Regions from separate parts of the Actinomadura sediminis genome, predicted to be linked through region 1. Evidence: riboswitches for the same ligand, from Rfam matches in the RefSeq annotation. Region 1 holds a riboswitch; each other region holds the start of a gene.
What was found. A riboswitch is a leader RNA that binds a small molecule or an ion and turns the genes downstream of it on or off. The one in region 1 is predicted to bind cyclic di-AMP.

Region 1 (4,169 bases):
TTCGTGTCGACACAGTCGTCTTCCTCTTCTGCCGTGTGGCGTTATCGGACGTTGTAGCCCTGCGAGCGCCAGAAGGCGTTCGGGTTCGGGTTGTCCAGCACCGGGTCGCCGACGCTCTTGGCCGCGTGCGTCCGCCTTCCGGGGCGCATCTCGACGTGGGTGTGCGCGGCCGAGCTGGACGACACCCCGCGCCACGACTCGTCCGCGATGATCTCACCGCGGCTGATCGTGTCGCCCACGCTCACCCCGGACCGCGGCGCCGTGTGCAGGTAGATGATCGACTTGTTCAGCGAGGCGTTGTAGACGGAGATCGTGGAGAGCCCGCCGCTGCCGGTGGCCCCGCGCGCGACGTAGATGACCTTGCCGCTGACGAGGGCGTGGACGTCCGAGCCGACGCCGCGGGCGAAGTCGATGCCCTCGTGCCGTCCGGGCGTGGACTCGTAGCCGTCGAACGCGGCGGTGAGCCGCCCGCCGCTCGCCTTGTACAGCGCGTACGACATGTTGGTCCGCGACGACGGCGAGAACTGGTGGGAGGCGTTCTGGTTCTTCAGGGTGGCGTTCAGGTTGCCCTTGGCGCCCGCTTTGAAGTCCTGGTACGCGCCGCCGTAGTTGCTGTTGTAGTGCACGCGGACGGTTTTGCCGCTGCGGTTCCACACGGAGGCGGCGTTGTTCTTGATGCACTGGCCCTTGCCGTTGCCCGCGCCCTTGAACTCGTAGCAGGAGGGCTGTTCGGTGCCGTAGTTGGCGATGGACCCGGTGAAGTCCGAGACGGAGCCCTGGTTGTTGCTGTTGTAGTAGTAGCAGAACTCGCCGCTCTCGCAGACGCCGTTGCGGCTCGCGGCCGAGGCGGGCGCGGCGAGGACGGACGCCGCGCTCCCGAGCGCGATCGCGGCGGTGGACACGGTGAGGATCCGGGTGAACGTGCTCATGCTGGTCTCCCTCTGTTCGCGGAATCTGGCTGTCGGGCGGGTTCGGCGGGCGGGGCCGGCGGGCGGGGGTCAGCGGCGGCGGTACTCCTCCCAGGTGCGGATGGTCACCTTCGGGCCGTCGTCCGGGCCGCGGCCGGCGAGCCCGTTCAGGCCGAGGTAGTAGTCGCCGACCTGGTGCTGGGCGCGGGTGGACAGGTCGGTGTCGTTGATGGCGACGGCGTGGACGTGCCACGGCCAGTCGCCCTGCGCGGGGCTGCGCACCCAGGCCGCGAAGCCGACCCGGCGCAGCTCGCGGGCGGCCGCGGTGCGTTCGGCGGCGTCCATCCCCGCGACCGAGATGTCGACGGCGCCGCCGCCGTCGTGCGTCCCCGCGGACGTCGGGTCGCCGCCGGGGTTGTACGACCCCTGGTCGAGGACGAACGCGCGGCCGAGCCGCCGCTCCGCCTCGAGCAGCATGCTCCGCGTGCGGGTGTTGACGACGACGCCGCGCATCGGCACCCGGTCGCCCGGCGCGATCACGCGGGTGACCCGGAAGCGTCCGGCGCCGAGTTCGGTGAGCGACGTCCTGCCCGGCAGCCCGTTCGCGTCGAGGCCGGTGTAGCCGAGCGACTTCTGGAACTTCGCGTACGCGGCGATCGTCGAGGTCCCGAAGTACCCGTCGACCCATTTGGCGTCGAGCAGGCGCCGGTCGCGCAGCGCCCGCTCGACGAGCAGCACGCTCGCCTCGGCGCCGGGGGTCAGCGTGTCGTCGGCCCTGCGCGGGTCGATCTGGGCGGCCTTGACGGTCGCCTCCATGTTCACGCTCGGGAGCGCGGCGGCCGCCCGCGCGGGCGGCGCCCCCGCCGTCGCGACCGGGAGGGCGAGCAGGCCCGCCACGGCGAGGGCGGCGTACGACAGCGGCTTCGAGGCGGGCTTGAAGGGCAGCTTCATCGTTTCCCCTGGATGCGGGAGCTTGGGGCGAAGGCCATGGCGAGTGCATGGCGGAGTCCACCGTCACCCGCCGTCCACGGATCCACAAGAAGATCGTTGTTGTCAGCTTGTCCGCCGCGCTTCTCCGTACAGGCGAACACGTCGTCTGACAGGCGCCGACGCCACCGCCTGACGCCACCGCGCGCCGTGGCGGCGATCGCGGGCGGGACGGCGGGCCCGGGACGGCGGGGAAGATCGGGAAGAACATCCCGAGGGCGGGTGTTGGTACGTACTTGAAGGTGCTTGACCAGGGAAGAGATCGATTTTGGTCTGGTTTGCTTCCCTTGACATGGTTGGTACCTTCAATCTGAACTTCGCAGCAGTACGAGTGCTGCGGTCGGCCGTGCCAGGGATACGGCCGTCGTCGCGGAGCGGATCCCGCACGCGACGCGCGCCAGGAACGCGCGCCCTTTCGAGAGCAGTCGCTCACCGAATCCGACAATCCAGCGCCGCACGCGCGGCGTGCAGGCCGAGTCCGCATGGGCCCACGAGGGCCGAGCGGAGCCGGGGACCCGAGCAACAGGGGTGAATCGGCGCGCCCAGAGCGCGCCGTAGGGCTCTTCCATGCCCGAATCCGTCAGCTAACCCGGTAGGCGCCATGGGAGACAAGGAGATTCCCTGCATGACCGGTCGTTTTGATCGTATTACCGAGTCCGTCAAGCGCCTCGACGTCCGGGCCGCCGCCAAGCGGCTGGCCCCCGAGGACCGGGCCGTCGGCGTCGCCCTCGGCGCGGTGCTGGCCGGCACCGCCGGGCTGGCGGCCTTCCACCCGCTCGGCGGGGCCGACGCGGCCACCGACGCGCAGGGCTCGGCCGACGGCGCCGTCGCGATGGCGCAGCACCCCGCGAAGGCGGAGAAGTCCGAGGCGTCCGGCGCGATGACGACCGCCGAGGCCAAGGCCGCGGGCTGGAAGGTCGCGCCGCGCGCCGTCGAGGCGTCCGAGGTGATCGACCTGGCCAAGGAGCAGGTCGGCATCGAGGAAGAGGGCCCGGGCGACATGACCAAGTTCCACGACTGGTACGTGTCGACGCCGCACGCCGAGGCGACCGCGGCCCGCGACGGCGGCTTCTCCGTCGCCGCCTACAAGGGCGCCCAGTGGTGCGACATGTTCGTGTCCTGGCTGGGCTCGCAGACCGGCGTCAAGAACATGGGCTGGGACGCCTACACCGTCCAGCACGCGAGCTGGTTCAAGGACCAGGGCGCGTGGGGCCACAAGCCCAAGCCCGGTGCGGTCGTGTTCTACGACTGGAGCGCCGGCTCGGGCGGTGACATCGGCGACATCGACCACGTCGGCATCGTCGAGAAGGACAACGGCGACGGCACCATCAGCACCATCGAGGGCAACGTCGACAACTCCGTCCAGGAGAAGACCCGCGACAAGGGCCAGGTCGTCGGCTACGGCTACCCCGACTACGCCTGATCCCCGACCGCGCGACCGAAGGCGTCCGGCACCCGCCGGACGCCTTCGGCGTCTCCGCCCGGGGGAGAGACGCGGCGCACGGGCCCGGTTCGCGCCCGCCCCACGCGATCAAGGGGTCGTCGCGCCGCGGGTACGCTGGCGGGCATGCCGACCCTGCACGAGGAGGTCCTCGCCAAGCTCGGGCCGCTGATCATCTCCGGGGCCCTCGCGCCGGGGTCGAAGGTCAACCTGGAGTGGGTGCAGCAGGAGTTCGGCGTGTCCCGGACGGTCGCCCGCGAGGCGGTGCAGGTGCTCGCGTCGATGCGGCTGGTGGCGAGCCGCCGGCGGACCGGCGTCACGGTCCTGCCGGAGGACGAGTGGGACTCCTTCGACCGCGCCGTGATCAGGTGGCGGCTCGGCGGGCCGGAACGGGACGCGCACCTGCACCAGCTCTCGCAGCTGCGCACGGCGATCGAACCGCCCGCCGCCGCGCTCGCCGCCCGGCACGCGGACGCCCGGCAGCGGGACCGGATCGTCGAGCTCGGGGCGGCGATGGAGGCGGCGGGCGCGGCCGGTGACCTGGGGACGTTCCTCGATCACGACATCGCGTACCACCGGCTGCTGCTCGAGGCGTCGGGGAACGCGATGTTCGCCGGGCTCGCCCACGTCGTGGAGGAGGTGCTGCGCGGGCGCACGCTGCACCGGCTGATGCCGTCCCGGCCGAAGCCCGAGGCCCGCCGGCTCCATCTCGTGGTGGCCGAGGCCGTCGCCGGACGCGAGGCCGAGGTCGCGCGGGCCGCGATGACGGCGATCTGCGTCGAGGTCGCCGACGAGATGGGCCGGCTGGGCGGGACGGGCGCCTGACCGGGCGG
Region 2 (4,169 bases), on a different contig from region 1:
GCAGGCGTCCCGCCGCGCCCCGCTGATGCCGCTGTCGATCTTCCGCGCGCCGAACCTGGGCGCGGCCAACCTCGCGCAACTGCTCCTCGGCGGCGCGTGGATCCCGATGTGGTTCTTCCTGAACCTCTACCTGCAGCAGGTGCTCGGGTACAGCGCGTTCCCGTCGGGCGCGGCGCTCGTCCCGATGACCGCGCTGATCATGATCGGGATGATCGTGCTGGCCCCGCGCGCCATCGGCCGCTTCGGCCCGAAGGCGATCACCGTCGCCGGGCTGCTGGTGCTGGCCGCGGGCATGGGGTGGCTGTCGCTCGTCCGTCCGGACGGCTCGTACTGGACGGACGTGCTGCCGGCCTCGCTCGTCGCGGCGCTCGGCATGTCGCTGGCCTTCATCCCCACACTGGGCACCGCGATGTCGGCGGCCGCGCCCGAGGAGGGCGGGCTCGCGTCCGGGATCGTGAACACGAGCTACCAGGTCGGGTCGGCGCTGGGGCTGGCGGCGATGACCGCCATCGCCGCCGCCTTCGGCACGGACGAACCGGGGAACGCGCCCGCGCTCACCGACGGCTTCTCGGCCGCCTTCATCGGCGCGGGCCTGATCGCGCTCGCCGGAGCCGGACTGGCCGCCGCCACCCTGCGGACGCCCCGCCCGTCGCCGGAGCCGGCGCCCGCGGCACCACGCGAGAAGGCCAAGGGCCACTGACCCAACCACCCGAGGGGGCCGCGTCCAGCGGCCCCCCATCCCCCGCGAACGGAGACGATCGTGCGCAACCTGCCGCCGCTCACCCCCGACGAGGCGCCCGCCAAGTCCCGCGAACTCCTCGCCGGCATCATCGCCCGGCACGGCTCGGCCGGGGACATGGTCGGCACCATGGCCCACTCCCCCGCCCTCCTGCAGGGCTACCTCGACCTCTCCCGCGCCATGAAAAGAACCAAGATCTCCCGCCCGCTGAGCGAGAAGATCTCGCTGGCCCTCCAGGAGTGGATCGGCTGCGGCACCTGCATGGCGGCGCACATCGAGGCGGGCCGGGCCGCGGGGCTCACCGAGACCGACATCGCCCTCGCCCGGCAGGGCACCGCGGCCGACGCCCGCGAGGCCGCACTGGTCGACTTCGCCCTGCGGGTCCTGACCGAGCCGTCCTCGCTCACCTCCGACGACGTGACCGCTCTGCGCGAGCACGGCTGGAACGACCGGGTCATCAGCGAGATCGTCGGCCTGGTCGCCCTCAACATGCTGACCGGGTCCTTCAACCTGGTCGCCGGCAACCAGCCGTCCTCCGACGCATGAGCCCTGGTGCCGACGGATCACCAAGACCGGGCCCCATGGCCGTCGGTGCCCCGGCCTGACGCAACGTCGGGTCGGGGCACCGGCGTCGAGCCGGTGAAGACGGCTGCGCGCCGCCACCCCGGTAGATCAACATTGAATTTTACCCTGACCGAGTTGGAATCCCGGCGCTCCATGTCCTATCTTCCTTAGTACTCGGCCGGCGTCCATCGAAAGACGACCGGCCGAACGCCTAATTCCAAGACGTCCGACGTCTGGAAGCCGGGGACCCACATTATTGGGGTGAATCCGCGATGCCCGTCGCGGTAGGGCCTGCTCCTGGCCCGAACCCGTCAGCTAACCCGGTAGGCAGTCAAGGAGAGGAGAAACGTTGTACGAGCAGGACACTCCCCTGGCCAGGTTCGATCGCGCCCCCGAGCATCGGACGAGCGCGCGCCCCTCACCGCCTCCGCCGGGCCGAGACCGATAGCGACACACGACGGCCGAGCATGCGGCGACGTCCGCTGACGCGCGATCGCCATTGAACGCTTCGCACACTTCGTGAGGCATGCCCGCGCAAGCTCACTTCTGCACGGTCGCCCCGCCCCCTTTGCCTACGCTCGGCGTAAGCCAGAGCCGTGGGATTAGTGCCCCCTTCCCCGACCCCTCATCTCTTCACAGGCGATGACCCGCGCCTGTTCATCGGCCTGCCGTTTTTCTTTTATCGGCGGCGCCACGGGATGACTTCTTCGAAGGAACACCCCGATGACTTACGACGGCAAACATCGTTCCCCCCGCGGCCCGATGAGCGGTGTCGCCCCCCGGCGCACCTTTCTCCTGGGCGGCCTCCTCGCGGCCGGAGCCGCGGTCGGCGTCCAGGAGCTCACACGCTCACCGGCCGGGCGAGCGGCCACCGGAACCGGCGAGGCGGTGTCCGAGCAAAGCCGGTCGCGCGCCCCCGGTAACGCGCGTAGAGCCTCGGCCACCGTGCCGTTCGTCCATCCCACCGCCCAGTGGGGAGCGGACGACCCCGACCGGGAGGCGACCGTGCTGTCGCGTCCGCCCAAGTACGTGGTCGTCCATCACACCTCGACCGACAACGTCGACGACGACTCGATCGCGCGGGCCCGCTACCTCGCCCGCGCCATCCAGAACGCGCACAAGGACCGGGGGTGGGGCGACACCGGTCAGCAGTTCACCATCAGCCGCGGCGGTCACATCATGGAGGGACGAACGGGCAGCCTCGCCGCGGCCGAACGTGGCGAGATGGTGATGGGCACGCACGTGGCGGGAGCCAACGAGTTCACGGTGGGCATCGAGTGCGAGGGCACCTACAACGACGTCCTGCCACCGCGTCGCCTGCGCGATTCCCTGGTGCAACTCTGCGCCTGGTTGTGCGAGCAATACGACCTGGATCCGCACGACGCCATCGTGCCGCACAAGAAGTTCAACGACACCGACTGCTGCGGCGACAAGTTCGCCCCGACCCTCCCGAGTCTCCGCGACGACGTCGCGTCCATCGTGTCACCAAGCCGCCTTCGCTGAAGCGGGACGGCCGGCCCACCAGCCGTCATGCGCCCCCGGTTGAGCGCCGCCCCGCAGTCAGGAGCTCACACTCGAGATGAGCGGTGCCGTGCACATCACGAGAACGATCACCCCGTACAGGTCCAGGAACGAGAGCAGCACCTGGCTGCGGTCGAGCCTCATCGCTGGGGCCGGTCACCGAGGAGTTGCGCGACGCGCCTGCGTGACACCGGCGAAGAACGCGCGGGAGGTGTTTTCCGTCGTATGTCCGGCCACGAGGAGAGCCCTCGCGACGGCGGCTCGACCGGCGTGGTCGATGGCCGCTCTGTCCGCACCGACCTCCGCCCTCCGCACGTGCCTCGCCGCGCCACCGGCACGCCTACGACAACAGGCCGTCTCGGAGACCCACCGCGCCCTCGTCTCACCCCGACCGACGCCGGACGTCGTCCGTGGCTGGCAACAGGAAATGCTCACCACCACCCCCGCGGTCCTGCTGACCTGGCTCGAGATGAGCGCCCGCGCCATCACCGCCCCTTACCTGGCCGTCTTCAGCCGCGAACCCTGGCCCAGCCGCGACGTGTGGCTACGGAAGCTGATTCCCCATGCTGTGAACGACCACGTCTGATTCAGGTGCCCGCCGGCCCGGCGACACCACGACCACCTGGAGAGGTCGCCATCGGCCGTCCCCAAATCCGCCTCTCGTCCGAGAGCAGGCCTGCGGGGACGGCCAATGGACCGGCGCCGTCGGCTCCGCTTCGGCATTGGTGTGCGCTCCCTCGGCCGCCCGCCTCGTCCTCGCGGCTTCGGCCTCGCAGCGCCCTCACGTCGCGGCGCCGCAGGTGATCGTCATTTCGGTTCGGTCCGCGGTTCCGACGTCTCAGGACCCGCCGGTTCGTCGCCCGCTTCCGGCAACGGGAGAGTGCCGTGCGGCCCGTCAGCGGTGTCCACTTCGTCGACGATGGGCCGGAACTTGTACGTCACCTGCGTTGCCTGAGCGACGACTCCACTGCTCAGGACGGTGTTGCGATGGCGGAGGGCACCGTTCTCCCGCAGCAGGTTGTCGATCTCCCTCTTGGCCTTGGCCAGCCGGTTCGTCATGCGCAGATGGACACCGAGGCCGCCGAGAGCGAGCCCGAGGACGAAACCGGCGAGAGGCGGCCACCAGATGACGGACGCCGCCGTGACGGCGAGAGCAACGGTGGCCGCGAGGGCGGCCCCGTGCTTCTCCAGCCAGCCCAACGCAGCATCGACTCGCCTGGGAATCCGCACCGCCGCCCCTTCGCCAGATCTACTAAGCTTCATAGTAGATCAGGGGTCGTGCCGTGGAGTGGTTTCCGCTCGATTAAATGGCCGATCCATCCAGGACGAACCCGCCTCTCCGGTC
Region 3 (4,169 bases), on a different contig from region 1:
GCGGCTCCGTTCCGCGGCGGTCCGCTGCATCTTCGGGCCGAGCGCGGCCAGCACGCGGCTCGCCGCGGGCACCGGCGGCTCCGCCCGGTCGAGCCCGTCGAGGAACGCGGCCATCGCGGCCAGCGGCCTGCGGTACCGGCCCGCCTCCGCGGCGTCCACCAGCGGGGCGTGGCTCACCCCGATGCCCATCAGGAAACGGTCACCGTGCGCGGCGGTCAGCGACGCGTGCGCGGCGGCGGCGTCCGCGGGCTCGTGCATCCACAGGTTCAGGATGCCGGTCGCGACGACCGTCCGGCGGGTCGCCGCGAGGAGCTCGCCGACCGCGTCGAAGAGCGGCCCGCCGATGTCGGGGATCCACAGCGCGGTGTACCCCAGCTCCTCGAGTTCCGCGGCCGCCTCGGCGGCCTCCGCGCGGTCGCCGTACCGCAGCTGCTGGCTCCACACACCGACGCCGGAGATCTCCACAGCACCCATTCCCTTCGGACGGACCGGTGAAGATCAAACTACCCGCCGGCACGGTGCGCCCGCCCCCCGCGTTCGGGTTCGCCCGTGCACGGGCGCGATGCGGAGGACGTCCGGTCAGGCCAGCCAGCGGCCGTCGCGCATCAGCTCGCGGCCGCGCAGCTCGTTCTCCTCGCGCCACGCCTGGACGCGCCGCGGGGTGATGCGGAACCAGCGGTACGGCGACTCCTGCGCGCGCGGGTCGAAGCCGGTGGCCGCGGCGAACCGGTCGGCCCGTTCCTTCGGCAGCGCGCCGAGCTCCAGGACCTCGACCTCGCCGTCGATCATCGTCACGTCGCGGGTGGGCCCGAGCGCGAGCCGGACGGTGCCCGAGGCGGCCAGGTTCCGGCCCGTGCGGCTGTCCGCCGGGGTGGCGACCAGGAGCCGCTCCCCGTCCCAGTCGAACGACAGCGGGACCAGGTAGGGGGCGCCGTCCGGCGAGGCGGTGGCCACCCAGACGTCGACGTCGTGGGCGAGCCGGTGCTCGGTGTCGCGGCGGCGCCGGGCGCGGGAGCGGAAGTCGACGGTGGACGGGCCGGTCATGGTCACTCCTGTGGTCGGGGAACCTGTCGTTCTCGGTGCCCCCAGCTTCTCCCGGCGGGAGTACGGGACGCCTCCGTGCCGGCCACGGAAAGCACCACGGACGGCGGGTCGGTGGCGGGCGCCGCGACTTCCGCGTCGGCGGCGGCGCGCGGGCGCGACGTCGTGGCCGAGGGCCCGGCCGTTTCGCGCGCGGCCGGGCCCTCGGGGAGGCTCAGTCGTCCTGGTCGCCGCCGTACTCCCAGTGCCACGGCTCGTACGGGTTGCTGTAGGCCCAGTCCGGGTGGAACCAGCCGTACTCCCCGGCGTTGTCCTCCAGCCACTCGAACTGCGGCGTGCCCTCTTCCTCGACGCCGCCGCACAGGTCGGCGGCGATGCCGAGCCCGTGCTTGCTGTTGCCCGGCGCCGCGGCCATGCCCGCGGGCATGCTCTCGTACAGCTCCGCCTGCCGCTCGTAGCTGCGGTAGGAGCTGCGGACGCACATCTCCTCGCCGAAACGCTCGTGGTAGGCGGCGTTCAGCTCGTAGAACGCCGCGGCGGCGTCGGCCCGGAGCGACTCGTCCTCCTGCGGAAGCGGGCACAGCTCCTCGTCCGGGATGCGGCCGTTCGCGTAGTCGAGTTCGGCGGCCTTCTCCGGCTTGCAGTCGGCCGGGAGCTTCGGGGGTCCGCTCTCGCGGCTCTCGCGGTCCTCGCGGTCCTCGGGGGCCGCCGACGGCGCCGCGTGGTTCGCCGAGAGGGCGGCGGCCCTCGATCCGCCGGGGTCGCCTCCGCCGTCCGCCGACGCCAGCGCGAGGGAGCCGGCGAAGACGCCCGCGAGGGCCATGCCGGCCAGCGGGGCGGAGAACCTGGATGTGATGACGTGCCGACCTATCACGGCTGCTCCTTCCATGCCGCCTACCGGGTTAGCTGACGGATTCGGGCATGGAAGACGCCCTACGACGCCTCTTGGCGAGGCGTCGATTCACCCCTGCGAAGCGACGCGGACCGGCCGGTCCGGGCGTCGATCGCGCTGGTTCCCCGGCTCCGCGCGGTGCGCGGACTCGGCGTCGCCGCCGCCACCCGCACGAACTCGTGCTCGGGGTGGCGCGGACACTGATCGATGGTCTCGGCGCCCCTCCGGGCGCCCAATGTGGGCATGACGGTACCAAAGCCCCAAGAGACCGCAAAGGGGAGGCCAAGTCCGCCCCGGCACGATCAGCGCCGCAGGTAGCCGATGACCAGATCGGCGAGCTCCGGCGGACGGGGCGACGTCACGCAGGGGCGCCGAGCGGCGGGTGCTCGAGCACGCGGGGCCTGTACTCGACAAGCTGGATGCGGCCGTCGAAGGTGCGGTGCTCGATCATCTCGAGGGCCACGTCCGGATAGCCGTCGTAGATGCGTTCCGCGCCCGTGGCCCCGGTGATCACCGGGAACATCACGACCCGGAAGCGGTCGACGAGTCCGGCCCGCAGCAGGGACCGGCACAGGCTCAGGCTGCCGATCGTGCTGAGCAGCCCCGAGCCGCTCGCCTTCATGGCGCGGACGGCCTCGACGGCGTCCTCGCGGACGAGCGTGGAGTTGGCCCACGTCAGCGGCTCTTCGAGCGAGGAGGAGAACACCACCTTGGACGCTCGCGTGAGCTCGTCCACGGACGCCTCCTCTTCGGGCCTGAACTCGTCCTGGCCCTCCGGGACCTCGCCGGCGGCGAAGCCCGACATCAGGCGATAGGTGTTCGCCCCCATCAGGTAGGTGACCTCGGGCTGCTCGCCGAGCCACGCGAGGTACTCCGGACCCTCCAGGCCCCAGAACCCGGGCCATCCCTCGCCCGACGCGTAGCCGTCGAGGGAGGTGATGAAGTCGACGAGAAGTTCCGACATGGCAGGTGTCCTTTCCTAGGGCGTCACGAGGTTGACCGGCCACCAGCCGCGAACTCATCGGCCGCGCCGTGGGGTGGCGAGAACCCCGTCGCCTCCGACTCGGCTCCCGGTAACGCCCGTACTCGCGGGCGAGCAGGTCGGACGGCATCGCGGGCCACCGGCTCGGCGCGCCCGTGCCACGGTCCACGATCAGCACCGGGCCGAGGCCGTCGGCCGCGGTCTCGGCGGGCCGCACGAGGAAGCCGTCCCGGAACTCCTCGACCGGCACCGGGACCGGGCACCCGCCCAGCCGGGCGTCCGGCATTCGGCCGTCCCGCACCCCGGCCATGTCGCGCGCCATCCGGTCCACCGCCGACTTCGCCGTGCCGAACACGACACCGTAGGTGCGGGTGACCCCGGTGCAGGCGGAGATCGCCGTGATGAGACCGGACCCGCGCGGCGCCATGATCCGCGGCCCTGCGCCGGCGCGGCACCCTAAGAAGCGGGGCTTCCCGGGTCCCTCCGGAAAGCCCCGCCCCAGGGGTTCGTCTCACTCCGCCGTGATCGCTCGCTCCGGGCAGTTCCGGACGGCGGCGTGCACCCGCTCCTCGTGCTCGGCGGGGACCTCCGGCACGCGGACCATCGCGTAGCCGTCGTCGTTGAGGTCGAAGACCTCGGGGCACGTGGAGCAGCAGACGCCGTGTCCCGCGCAGCGGTCCTCGTCGATCACGACCTTCATCGGGTCTCGCCCTCCTTCGGGGTGAACTCCAGGTACAGGCTGGTCAGGCCGCGGAGGATGTACGTCGGGACGTACTCGTACCTGCGGTCGTGCGCGGGCCCGTGCCGGCGCTCGGAGACGCGGATGTCGGACGTGCGGTCCAGGATCCGCTCGATGCAGGCGCGGGCCTCGGCGCGGGCGAGCGGCGCGCCGGGGCAGGTGTGGATGCCGCGCCCGAACGCGACGTGGTGGCGCGCGTTGGCGCGGGCCGGGTCGAACGTCGCCGGGTCCTCGAACTTGCGGGGGTCGCGGTTCACTCCCCCGTTCACCACCATGACGGTCGTCCCGGCCGGGATGTCGACGCCGCCGACCGTGGTGGGGACGCGCGACAGCCGGAAGTCGCCCTTGATGGGGCTCTCGTGGCGCAGCGTCTCCTCGACGAAGTTCTGGATCCGCGTGCGGTCCTCGCGCAGCCACGCCTGGACGCCGGGCCGTTCGGCGATCACCTTGAGCGCGGAGCCGAGGAGGCGGACGGTCGTCTCCTGACCGGCCGCGAACAGGTTCGCCGCGACCCG
Region 4 (4,169 bases), on a different contig from region 1:
CGGTTGGAGATCGACGGGCCCGCCGCGGCGTCCTTGACCAGCCAGTTGTAGACGCGGTGCGGGATCAGCGCGGTGCGCCGGGCCGCCAGGTAGGCCTCGGCGGTGAACAGCAGGTCCTCGTAGTGGAGCCGTTCGACGAACCGCAGCCCCTGCTCGTCCAGGAACTCCCTGCGGTACGCCTTGTTCGTGGACAGCGTGTCGTACAGCAGATCGGGGTTCTCGCTGAGAGAACCGTAGACGGCGCTGCGCTCGTACAGCCACGGATACCAGGGACGGGTGCGGTTCTTCGCGCCCGCCGGCCGGTTCAGGAACACCCTCGTGCACAGGCCCGAGACGAGGTCGGCGCCCGTCTCCTCTCCGGCGGCGACCAGGTTGAGGCACGCGTGCCGGTCCAGCAGGTCGTCGCTGTCGAGGAACATCACGAACCGTCCGTCCGAACGGTCGACCCCGGTGTTGCGGGGACGGCCGCAGCCCCCGGAGTTGACCGGGAGGTGCACGGCCCGGACCCTGCCCGGGTGCGCGGCGGCGAGGCGTTCCGCGACCTCCCCGGTGCGGTCGGTGCTCGCGTCGTCCACGATCACCGTCTCCACGGAGCGCAGCGACTGCGCCAGCGTCGAGGCGACCGCTCGGGGCAGCCGCCGCGCGTCGTTGTAGGCGATCACCACCACACTGACATCCGGGCGCACCCGCATGGGCCTCCCTCCGCTGCTCCGCGTGCCAGGGATTCCTTTCCAGGAACGGCGGAGGGAGGTCCAAGCGCGGCCAAAGCCTGTCAATGGTTCGCATTACCGTCGGAACGCCGAAGGCGCCCGGCGGAGCGCCGGGCGCCTTCGTGATCGGCCGGTGCCGGTCGATCAGGCGTACTCGGGGTAGCCGTAGCCCACGATCTGGCCCTTGTCGCGGACCTTCTCCTCGACGGCGTCGTTGCTGTTGCCCTCGATGGTGCTGACGGTCCCGTCGCCGTTGTCCTTCTCGACGATGCCGACGTGGTCGATGTCGCCGATGGAGCCGTCCGAACCGGCGCCCCAGTCGAAGAACACGATCGCGCCGGGCTTGGCCTCCTGGCCCCAGCGGCCCTGGTCCTTGAACCAGCTCGCGTGCGAGACGGTGTAGGCGTCCCAGCCCATGCCCTTGACGCCGGTCTGCGCACCGAGCCAGGACACGAACATGTCGCACCACGCGGCGCCGTCATAGGCGTCCACCGAGAAGCCGCCGCTGCTGGCGGCCGACTCGGCGCGCGGCGTGGAGGTCCACCACTCGTGGAACTTGGTCATGTTGCCGGGGCCCTCTTCCTCGATGCCGACCTGCTCCTTGGCCAGGTCGATCACCTCGGACGCCTCGACGGCGCGCGGCGGCACCTTCCAGCCCTCGGCGCGGGCCTCGGCCAGGCTCATCGTCGAAGACGACGACTCGGCCTTCTCGGAGGTGTGCGTGACGGCGGCGGCCTTCTCCACCGTCGCGTTCGCGGCCTCGGTGGCCGCGCTCGCCCCGGCCACGGGGTTGAACACCGACAGCCCGACGGCGCCGGCCAGCACCGCGCCGACGGCGACGCCGACGGCCCGGTCCTCGGGGGTCATGCGCTTGATCGCGAGTTCGGGAGCCAGCCGCTTGACGGCGGACTGGGGGTTCAGGCGCTTCACGGACTCGGAAAGACGATCGAAACGACCGGTCATGCAGGGAATCTCCTTGTCTCCCATGACGCCTACCGGGTTAGCTGACGGATTCGGGCATGGAAGAGCCCTACGGCGCGCTCGGGACGCGCCGATTCACCCCTGGAACTTGGGTCCCCGGCTCCGCTGCGGCCCTCGTCGGACCTGTGCGGACTCGGCCTTCACGCCGCGCGTGCGGCGCTGGATTGTCGGATATCTCTGAGCGACTGCTCTTGAGGGGCGCGCGTGCATGGCGCGCGTCGCGTGCGTGGACCGCTCCGCGACCGGCGGCCGCGCCCCTGGCACGGCCGGTACAACGCGTGGATCGCGCTGCGAGATTCGGGTTGAAGGTACCAACCTTCGCAACGAAAGCAAACCAGGCCAAAAGTGATCTTTTCCCTGGTCAAGCGGCCTTCAAGGACTCCTCAACACCCACCCGCGAGACGTTCTTCCCGATCTTTGCCGGCGGTTCCGAAACCCCTATTCCACGGGGCCTGCCGCGCGCCACCGTCCAAGGCTTCCCTAGATCGACGAGACGCCCCCGCCCCGCGGCCCGACGCCGCCCACCGGCCACCCAGAGGGCATTTCGTGTGCCCTAAGTCACAACACCACGTCGCCGCAGGTCGAAGGCGGTGTCCGTCACTCCACCCGGAGCGCGAACAAGGTCGTGTCGTCCGCCGCCCGGTCGTGCTCCATCCGCGCCAGCACCTCGTCCAGCGCCACCTCCGGACGCCCCGACCCCTCCTCGAGGATCTGCGTGAGCCGCGCGATGCGCTCGTCCAGATCCGCGTCCCGGCGCTCCACCAGCCCGTCCGTGTACAGGAAGACCATGTCGCCCCGCACCAGCGGAGTCTTGATCGTCGTGTACTCCCAGCCGGGCATCGCGCCCAGCATCGGGTCCCGGACGACCTCGAGCGGCGCGGCCCGCCCGTCCCGCACGAGGATCGGCGGCGGATGCCCCGCGCACGTCCACTCCATGACGCCCCGGTCCGGATCGAAGTGCCCCACGATCGCGGTGCCCGTCGCGGGCGGGTCCATGGTCCCGACCAGCTCGTTCAGCCAGCCCACCAGCCGGCCCGCCGGCTCCCCGGTGAACGCCAGCCCCAGCAGCCCGTTCCGCGTCCGGGCCATCGCCGCCGCCGCGGGCAGCCCGTGCCCCGCCGCGTCCCCGATCGCGAACAGGCCCCGCCCGTCCGGCAGCCCCCGCGTCGCGAACCAGTCGCCGCCGATCCGCGCCGCGCTCTCCGCCGCCAGGCTCCGCAGCGCGATCCGCACCCCCGGCAGCCGCTCCACCTCCCCCTCGTCCGGCAGGATCGCCCGCCGCAGCGTCACCGCGACCCGCCGCTCCTGCGCCGTCCGCGCCTGCTGCTTCAGCATCTGCCGCCGCGTGTCGGCCAGCGCCCGCTCCACACCCCGCCGCCGCGTGATGTCCTGCGACACGATGTTCACCGACACCGGCAGGCCCGCGTCGTCCAGGACCGGCTCGGCGAAAAGCCACAGATGCCGCGGCCGCCCGTCCGCCCCGATCACCCGGTGCTCGGCCTCCACCGGCTCCCGCCGCAGGAACAGCGTCTGCAGGGCCTCCTCCACGAGCGGCATGTCGTCGTCGGCCACCACCTTCGGCAGGTCGTGCGGCATCGGCGGGACCTCGTCCGGCGACAGCCCGTAGTTCGCGAGCATCTGCGGCGTCCACTCCGCCGCGCCCGTCACCAGGTCCCACTCCCCGAACCCCAGCTGGGCCAGGCGCTCGACCCGCTCCAGCCTCCGCGCGAGCCGGTCCTCCCGGCTGTGGTACCGCCACACGACGCACACCCCGGTCGGCACCTGCACGCACCGGACGCTCATCCGCGACGTCCGCGAAAGCCCGCTCTGCGCCGTCGTGTACATGATCGACCCGCGCTCCAGCGTCCCCGCGCCCCCGAGAACCCCCACGTACTCCTCGAACAGCCCGGTCAGCGCCGTCCCCGGGTCCGTCTGCAGCAGCCGCCGTCCCGTCAGCTCCTCGGCGCCCCGGCCGAACAGGTCCTTCGCCTGCCCGTTCAGGGCCGCGTACAGGAAGTCCGCGACGTCCCCCTCGGGCCCTCGAACCGGCACCAGATGCGCCGCCGAGTCCAGCGCGCCGTCCAGCACCCCCCGCGCCACGGGATCGTCCGGCAACCCGGCCAGGATCTCCCGATCGTTCCCGGTGTCCTCCGCCGTGACCCGCCGCAGCACGTCCTCGGCCTCCGACAGGACCTCCCGCCGCGTCGTCGCCACCTCCGCCCGCGGCGCCCGCCGCGCCGCCGCGACGGCCTCCGCCGACCCGGCCCCGACGTCCTTGACGACCAGCGCCGCCGCCTCGGCGAGCTCCATGTCCAGGTCGCGCGCGAGCCAGATCAGATGCTGCAGCGCCTCCCCGGGCGGCACCCCCAGCCGACGCGCGAGCACGACCCGCGCCTCGGCCAGGATCGCGCGGTCATGCGCGGCCCCCCGCAGGTCCTCCAGGTCGGGCACCGCCGCGTGCACTCCCGGCGCTCGCGG

Region 2: linked by a shared signal. The riboswitch ahead of ACFQ11_RS24230 (peptidoglycan recognition protein family protein) and the one ahead of ACFQ11_RS14310 (CHAP domain-containing protein) in region 1 are both predicted to bind cyclic di-AMP.
Region 3: linked by a shared signal. The riboswitch ahead of ACFQ11_RS23040 (M15 family metallopeptidase) and the one ahead of ACFQ11_RS14310 (CHAP domain-containing protein) in region 1 are both predicted to bind cyclic di-AMP.
Region 4: linked by a shared signal. The riboswitch ahead of ACFQ11_RS22875 (CHAP domain-containing protein) and the one ahead of ACFQ11_RS14310 (CHAP domain-containing protein) in region 1 are both predicted to bind cyclic di-AMP.

Annotation. Positions count from the first base shown of each region.
Region 1 is NZ_JBHTJA010000022.1:55,952-60,120, reverse strand. Features, by position in the region: gene ACFQ11_RS14325 (SpoIID/LytB domain-containing protein) at 1-13, opposite strand, end outside; gene ACFQ11_RS14320 (peptidase inhibitor family I36 protein) at 42-929, opposite strand; gene ACFQ11_RS14315 (peptidoglycan-binding domain-containing protein) at 999-1,859, opposite strand; cyclic di-AMP (ydaO/yuaA leader) riboswitch at 2,381-2,508, shown strand; gene ACFQ11_RS14310 (CHAP domain-containing protein) at 2,521-3,318, shown strand; gene ACFQ11_RS14305 (FadR/GntR family transcriptional regulator) at 3,463-4,161, shown strand.
Region 2 is NZ_JBHTJA010000057.1:29,516-33,684, forward strand. Features, by position in the region: gene ACFQ11_RS24220 (MFS transporter) at 1-700, shown strand, start outside; gene ACFQ11_RS24225 (carboxymuconolactone decarboxylase family protein) at 761-1,285, shown strand; cyclic di-AMP (ydaO/yuaA leader) riboswitch at 1,502-1,649, shown strand; gene ACFQ11_RS24230 (peptidoglycan recognition protein family protein) at 2,027-2,806, shown strand; gene ACFQ11_RS24235 (hypothetical protein) at 3,252-3,410, shown strand; gene ACFQ11_RS24240 (hypothetical protein) at 3,632-4,024, opposite strand.
Region 3 is NZ_JBHTJA010000051.1:37,222-41,390, forward strand. Features, by position in the region: gene ACFQ11_RS23030 (TIGR03620 family F420-dependent LLM class oxidoreductase) at 1-465, opposite strand, end outside; gene ACFQ11_RS23035 (pyridoxamine 5'-phosphate oxidase family protein) at 580-1,044, opposite strand; gene ACFQ11_RS23040 (M15 family metallopeptidase) at 1,256-1,915, opposite strand; cyclic di-AMP (ydaO/yuaA leader) riboswitch at 1,919-2,097, opposite strand; gene ACFQ11_RS23045 (dihydrofolate reductase family protein) at 2,292-2,897, opposite strand; gene ACFQ11_RS23050 (ferredoxin) at 3,427-3,615, opposite strand; gene ACFQ11_RS23055 (cytochrome P450) at 3,612-4,169, opposite strand, start outside.
Region 4 is NZ_JBHTJA010000051.1:2,469-6,637, forward strand. Features, by position in the region: gene ACFQ11_RS22870 (bifunctional glycosyltransferase/CDP-glycerol:glycerophosphate glycerophosphotransferase) at 1-692, opposite strand, end outside; gene ACFQ11_RS22875 (CHAP domain-containing protein) at 855-1,673, opposite strand; cyclic di-AMP (ydaO/yuaA leader) riboswitch at 1,686-1,840, opposite strand; gene ACFQ11_RS22880 (PP2C family protein-serine/threonine phosphatase) at 2,289-4,169, opposite strand, start outside.